Regions from separate parts of the Brevibacterium sp. LAARM2_SD2 genome, predicted to be linked through region 1. Evidence: predicted binding sites of a transcription regulator. Region 1 holds the regulator's gene; the other holds the start of a gene.

Evidence for each region. The regulator LexA, encoded in region 1, represses DNA repair genes until DNA is damaged. The targets are predictions, from matches to a motif close to TCGAACANNTGTTCGA.
Region 2: the regulator LexA is predicted to act here: its motif matches at 1,439-1,454, upstream of AC2W7K_RS04360 (HNH endonuclease signature motif containing protein).

Annotation. Positions count from the first base shown of each region.
Region 1 covers NZ_JBNFOM010000012.1:74,305-77,710, forward strand. The annotation lists gene AC2W7K_RS09565 (histidinol-phosphate transaminase) at 1-194, opposite strand, end outside; gene AC2W7K_RS09570 (LysM peptidoglycan-binding domain-containing protein) at 204-515, opposite strand; gene lexA (transcriptional repressor LexA) at 759-1,514, shown strand; gene AC2W7K_RS09580 (hypothetical protein) at 2,035-2,289, opposite strand; gene AC2W7K_RS09585 (ATP-dependent DNA helicase) at 2,322-3,406, opposite strand, start outside.
Region 2 covers NZ_JBNFOM010000004.1:163,951-167,356, forward strand. The annotation lists gene AC2W7K_RS04360 (HNH endonuclease signature motif containing protein) at 1-1,392, opposite strand, end outside; gene AC2W7K_RS04365 (hypothetical protein) at 1,501-1,869, shown strand; gene AC2W7K_RS04370 (FMN-binding glutamate synthase family protein) at 2,835-3,406, shown strand, end outside.

The DNA of each region.
Region 1 (3,406 bases):
TCCCGGTCGGGGTAGCGGTTGAGTCCGGCGAGGTGGCCGTCGACGGCCCGGCGCATCGCCTCGGTGACGACCTCGGGGATCGGATAGGCGTTCTCGTTGACGTTGAGCTGCACCGGAACGTTGAGGTGCGGAGCGCCGTAGGGCTGCTGACCGACGAGGTCGGAGCGGACCGGCAGAGAGTCGATGTTTCCCACACACCGATTTTAGCGCTGGGGAACGTCGAGGCTCTGGCCCGGGTGGACGACAGGGCTGTCAAGGTGGTTGAGCTCGACGATGTCGGCGACGACCTCACGGGTGTCGCGGTCGAGACCGAGGTTCGAGGCCACGGTCCACAGCGACTCGCCCTCGCCGACGACGACGGCGTCAGCGGCGACTCCGACGACCTCTCCCTCAGCGACCGCCTCGGCGGTGAACGTCTGGGTGGAGATGAAGAGCGTTCCGCCGATGATGGCGAGAGCGCACAGGGCGGTGCGGAGCAGGCGCACGGCGCGGCGGCCGCGGACGGTCAGACGCATTTCGTGATTCTTCTCAGACATCGCTTTACCTCTTTCTTCGTACGATTCCATCCGCAATGGGTAGAACGTCTGTTCTATTCAACATGCCAATCGAACAAATGTCCAGTCCATCTCGAACATTTATGAGACAATGAGCGAGAACCAGCGTTGTTGATCGATCTCGAACAACCATCCCAGGCGGCACTGACACGAGATCTCTCGAAGCGCTTCGACCGGTGGGATTAGAACGAAGGGGAAGAGGCAATGGTGCAGAACAAACGAGGCAGAGGCAGGCCGCGCAACGAGGATGTGGCCAGCGAGATCGCGGCTGCGCGCAGCGAAGAGGACGAGGTCGAGATCCCCGACGGGCCGACCGGAGCCGGCGACTTCCGACTCTCCCCCCGGCAGCGGCTCGTCCTCGAGACGATCGAACGCGCCGTCGTCACCAACGGCTACCCGCCGAGCATGCGCGAGATCGGCGAGGCCGCGGGGCTCGCATCGCTCTCGAGCGTGGCGCATCAGCTCTCGCAGCTCGAGCGGCTCGGCTATGTCCGTCGCGACCCCAAGCGCCCTCGGGCGATCGAGGTCGTCAATCCCTTCGAAGAGGAGGAGGCGGAGCGCGCGAAGTACGAGGAGCTTGCGAACAACACCGTCCAGGTCCCCGTCGTCGGCCGCATCGCCGCCGGTGGTCCGATCCTCGCCGAGCAGGAGGTCGACGACGTCTTCTCCCTGCCGACGCAGGTCGTCGGCTCCGGAGAGATGTTCCTCCTCAAGGTCGTCGGCGATTCGATGATCGAGGCGGCCATCTGTCACGACGACTGGGTGGTCGTGCGCAAGCAGCACACCGCCGACAACGGACAGATCGTCGCCGCCCTCCTCGACGGCGAGGCGACGGTGAAGACGCTCAAGCGCAAGGCCGGACGTCAGTGGCTGCTCCCGCAGAACAAGGACTACGACCCCATCGACGGCACGTACGCGCAGATCATGGGTCTCGTCGTCGCCGTCATCCGCCGCCTCTGAGAGCTGCTACCGGGCACGGCCTGCGCGGAGCGACTGCGCATATCGCGGGCACTGCCTGCACAGTTCGCCTGCTCGAGCACTGCCAGCGCCCGGCGACGAGTGCCCTCGACCGGTCACGGTCGGGGGCATTCGTGCGTTCCGCAGGGTCCCCGGGCGCGGACGACCACCTCGGCGGCAGGGCACGACCGCCTCGGCGGGGTCAGATTTCGAATCCCGCACACGCAACCGCACAGACAACCCGTGCACGCGGTGGATCAGCGGCTCCGCGTAGGGCCTACGAAGCTCCGCGGTGTATCAGCGGCGCCGCGGTGGTCTTCGCGCTCCGGGTGCCCTTCGACCGCCTCGGCGGGCTTAGATTTCGAATCCCGCCCACACAGCTGCACGGACAACCCGTGCACGCGGTGGATCAGCGGCTCCGCGTAGGGCGTGCGAAGCTGCGCGGGGTGATTGCCGCTGAGGGTTGTGCGTGCGAAACCGCGCGACGGATCTGCGGCGCAGCTGAATCAGATACTGGGATCGTTCAGGGGCTGTTCTGCACATCGGTCAGGGAGTCGGCGGTCGGATAGCCCTGCGTCGAGTCGCCCATTCCGAGCAGAATGACCAGGGTGAGCACCATGGCAGCACCGCCGAGAACGAAGGCCGCAACGGGCCAGACGTTGAGATAGGTGGCACCCATGAGCAGTCCGATTCCCCCGGCGGCGAAAAGGGCGAGACCCGTGAGGAGACTCGCCAGCCAGTGTTTCCGCTGGGGCTTCTTCTTCCGTTTGCGCGCCATGGCGCGAACTGTACCACCCGGCCCCGAGGACCTCATCCCTTGGCTGCGCCGTCGTCCTTCGCGTCAGCGAGGCGACCGAGGGCCGTGCGGACGAGCTGCGCGTCCGTCGTCGGCCACATCTGCGGCATCGAGTTGACGAGGTATCCGGCGTACCGAGCCGAGCGCAGCCGCGAGTCGAGCACTGCGACCACTCCCTTGTCGGCCGTCGAGCGGATGAGGCGCCCGGCACCCTGGGCCAGGCGCAGTGCGGCATGCGTCGCGCTCACCGCCATGAACCCGTTGACACCGCGCTTGTCGGCGTCGCGGGCCCGCGCCTGCATGAGCGGATCGTCCGGGCGCGGGAAGGGGATCCGGTCGATGATGACGAGCCGGTTCGTCCTCCCCGGCACGTCGACGCCCTGCCACAGCGACATCGTCCCGAACAGACACGCCTCATCGTCGGCGGCGAACCGGGAGACGAGCGACGGCAGACCGTCCTCGCCCTGGAGGAGGATCGGAACATCGACCTTGGCTCGCAGATGCTCGGCGGCGGCATTCGCTGCCGCCTTCGAGGAGAAGAGTCCGAGCGCCCCGCCACGGGACGCGGTGACGAGCGCTTCGAGTTCGGCCAGCGCCTCTTCGCTCAGCCCGCTGCGACCGGGTTTGGGCAGATGAGAGGCGACGTAGATGATCCCCTGCCGGCCGTAGTCGAACGGTGAGCCGACGTCGAGGCCGTCCCACCTCGGCGCATCCGGTCCGAAGAGACCGAGCGAGGCGGCTACGGCGTCGAAGTTCCCACCGAGGGCGAGCGTCGCCGAGGTCGCGACGACGGTGGAGTCCTCGAAGATCCCGTTGCGCATGGTCCCGGCCACGCTCAGCGGGGCGACGACGAGGTTCGTCGTCTCGCGTTCGCGGAAGGTGCTGCGGCTCAGCCACACGACGTCGTTCTTGCCGGGATCGCAGAAGCGCTCGGCGAGTTCGAAGATCTCCTGGCACCGGGCCTTGGCCATCTGCCGGCCCGCATCGGCCTCCTCCCCGCGTCCGCCGATGTCGTTGATGATCTGCCGGGCGGAGTCGCGGATCTGCGTGAGGGCGAGTGCCAACGGCTCGGCGACGGAGAGCATGAGCCCCTCCTGGA
Region 2 (3,406 bases), on a different contig from region 1:
CACCGGATTCTCGGTGCCGGTCTTGCCCTGGCCAGTTCTCGAGGCGAGATCCTCGGCCTTCGCCGTGACGACGAGCGAGTACCTCGCGCCCGAATTCGGGCGATTCATCTCGATCTTGCCGATCAGGGAGGCGAATCGTTCGTAGATCCACCGGCGGGCCGAGGGCTGAGCGTCGATCGTGCTCACCGTCGTGCCGTCGCTGCGCACTCCATAGGCGCTGCCGTCCGCACCGCCGTGACCTGCCATCGCAGCCGTTCCTCCCGAGGCATCGGCACTGGTGCCCGTGCCCGGAAGTCGCTGGCCGGTGCCGTCCTGAGCGAACAGCGGCGCATCGTGCCGGTCGCCGGAGAGCACCGCATCGAGCACGTCGAAGGCGCTGGGTGACTCCTCGCCGGCCGCCTCGGTGCCGGGGAACCCGCTGCTGCCGAGGCCGCCATCTCGGCTGGCATCGCGATCACTGGTGGGGTCGTCATTCCTGCCGGCGTCGCCATTCCTGCCGGCGTCGCCCTGACCGCTCGCTGCATCCGCGCCGCCCTGCTCGCCGGTTGTCCGGCATGACTCGATTCTCGAGGTCAGCAGGCCGTTGAGCAGGCCGCCGGTGATCGGGTCGAGCCGACCCGACAGCTCCCAGTCACCGTTGCGGCGAGCGCGCAGATGAACCGAGTAGTCCGACCGGTCGCGTCCCTCGGACGGCTCCTTGCCGTCGGGGTCGATGATGTCGAGCATGCGCTGGAAGATCTCGCGCAGGTCGGAGACGCGGACGTTGGGCGCTTCCTTGACCAGTCGCTCCTCGGTCTCGGCCCGCAGTTCGGCGCTCACCCAGGCAGGCAGTCGTTTCATGCATTCGGCGATGACCGCCGCCTGGTTCGCCGACAGGACTCCCTCGTGGAGGCCGTCTGCGGCCTTGGGGGCCAGCGGCGGCATCGGCTGACCGGAGAGGTCGACGCGTCCGCCGAGGTTGTTCGCCGCCTCGGTGCGCCGATAGGCCTCCTGGTCCGACAGTCCCAAACGATCCTTGACGAGTGCCTTCGTCGTCTTCGCGCCGAAGTCCGTGGGCACTCCGACTCGCTGGAAGATGGCGAGGGTGACGGCGTTGAGTGAGGCGTTGACGCGGTTGATCGCTTCGAGCGCATCGGCGAGGATCACCGCGTCGTCGGGGCCCACCGGCCGTTCGAAGGTGCGGACTTCGCTTTCGAGCCGGGTCAGGTTCGTGATGCTGTCGAGGACTTCGGGCGCGAACTCGGACAGACGGGACCAGGCCGCATCGGTGAGCAGCGGATGCCGGCTCAGCTTCCTCGTGTCCGGCATAGAGCGCGTCGAGTCAGACGTGGCGTTCCCCGTGTCGAGCGTGGCATTCTGCGAGGCGGAGATGACGTTCCCCGTGTCAGCCATGTCGGCGACCGCCGCAGCCGGGTCGTCGTCATCGATGGGTCCCGGGCCGATTACGTCTTCGTCGACCGACAGCGCCGAGACGTCGGCCGCGAGCGCTGCGCTGCGGCGATGCCCATAGTCATCGGGATCGTTGGCACCGGGAGAGTCATCGGGCTCCTCAGCGCCGGGGGCTTCCCCGGCCGGAGTCGCATCACTTTGAGCCTCGCCGATCTGAGCCTCGTCGATGTGAGCGTCAACGACGGGAACCTCGCCGACCGGATTCCCATCGAACGGAGCCCCCTCGACCGGAGTCTCCTGGATCGAAGCCTCAGCGATCGACGTCTCAGGCGACGCTGGACCCTCAGCTTCCGGTACGGCCGGGATCTCCTCGAAGAGTTCGGCGTGGATGCTGCCGCTGAGGTCGAGTCCGGCATCCCTGAGCTGGTCGAACAGCGATTCCGGAGCTCCGGTCGGTCGACTCGAGCCGCCTGCGGATGACCCCGGTCCAGATGAACCCGGCCCAGAAGAACTCGGCCCAGATGAACCCGGTCGCTTCGACGCGGATCCCCGCTTCCCCGCAGGCGACGTACGGGCACGGTCGCCGTTCCCGTGGTTCTGCCTGTCCGGGGTGAGTGTCATGACTCCTGATCCGTTCGCCAACGCTCATCGTTGTTGGTCTGATTCTACTCCGCGAGTGTGACATGCACAACAGTCTGTTCCCAATTTATTCGATCTTTTTTCACAATGAATTCATTCACTCAGTGATTTCCGCCTGCCGACAGAAGTCGCTGGTCACGGACGTACGCGGTCGGGAATTCATCGAACTCGCAACGACTTCACCCGACATCACCGCCCCACGCCGACCGCACCCTCGGTTCGCCGCGCCGACCGCGCCCACCGTCCCGGTCCGCCGCACCCACCGCCGCGTCCGCCCCTGGGCCACCGCACTCACCCTCGGTTCGCTGCGCCGACCGCCCCGCCCCTGAGCTCCGAGCAGTTCCGTCCCGGCCTCGCCCATCTCCAGACTCCGCATCCATCCTCGACTCCCCTCCACCCACGACTCCCCGCCACCCCAGACGCCAACTCCCGACTCGCGCTCCCTCCCGACCCCAACACCGACCCCGCACCACCACCTCCGAACACCCACCGCGCAGGCCGAGACCACCCACCGCGCACACCGAGACCACCCAGGGTTCACGAAAACTCAGGTGGCCCTTTCCTGAAATCTCCGTTCCGGCGGTCTAGGCTCGGCTTGAGGCACATCTGTGCACGTCGTCCGCGCTGGCCTGCGCGGCTCGCCGCCCGCACAGAGCCGTCAGATCCGCACAGACCCATCAGTTCCCACAGAGCCGATAGTTCCGCACAGAGCCGTCAGTTCCCACAGCACCGTCAGTCCGTGCAGTGACCACCGTCGCGCACCGCCGCCTCGGTGCCTGCGCTGACGCGCAACCCAAGGAGGCGCAATGAAAGGTCAGCTCCCCATCGTTCGCTTGGTCACCGGTGAGACCACGGGACAGCGCATCGCACGGATCGCCGCAGCCGCCTCGGCGGTCGGGCTCGGAGCACTCGCCGCCTGGGACGTCACGCAGAAGAAGCACTCGATCCTCCGCAACTACCCGATCGCGGGACATGCGCGCTTCCTCCTCGAGTCGATCCGACCGGAGATCCAGCAGTACTTCATCGAACGGAACTGGGACGGCCGACCCTTCAGCCGCGACGCCCGCACGACGATCTACGAACGGTCGAAGGGCATCCTCTCCGAGCACGCCTTCGGCACCGAGCACGACGTCGACCGCACCGGCTACGAAGCGCTCATGCACTCGACGACCCCGCTGCCCAACTCCCCCACCCCGCCGCGGATCCGGGTGGGCGGCAACGACTGCACCCAGCCCTACGACATCTCCCTGCTCAACGTCTCCGCGATGAGCTTCGGCTCGCTCAGCGACAACGCGGTGCGCGCGCTCAACAAGGGCGCGGCGATGGGCGGCTTCGCCCAGGACACCGGCGAGGGCTCGATCTCCCCGTACCACCAGGA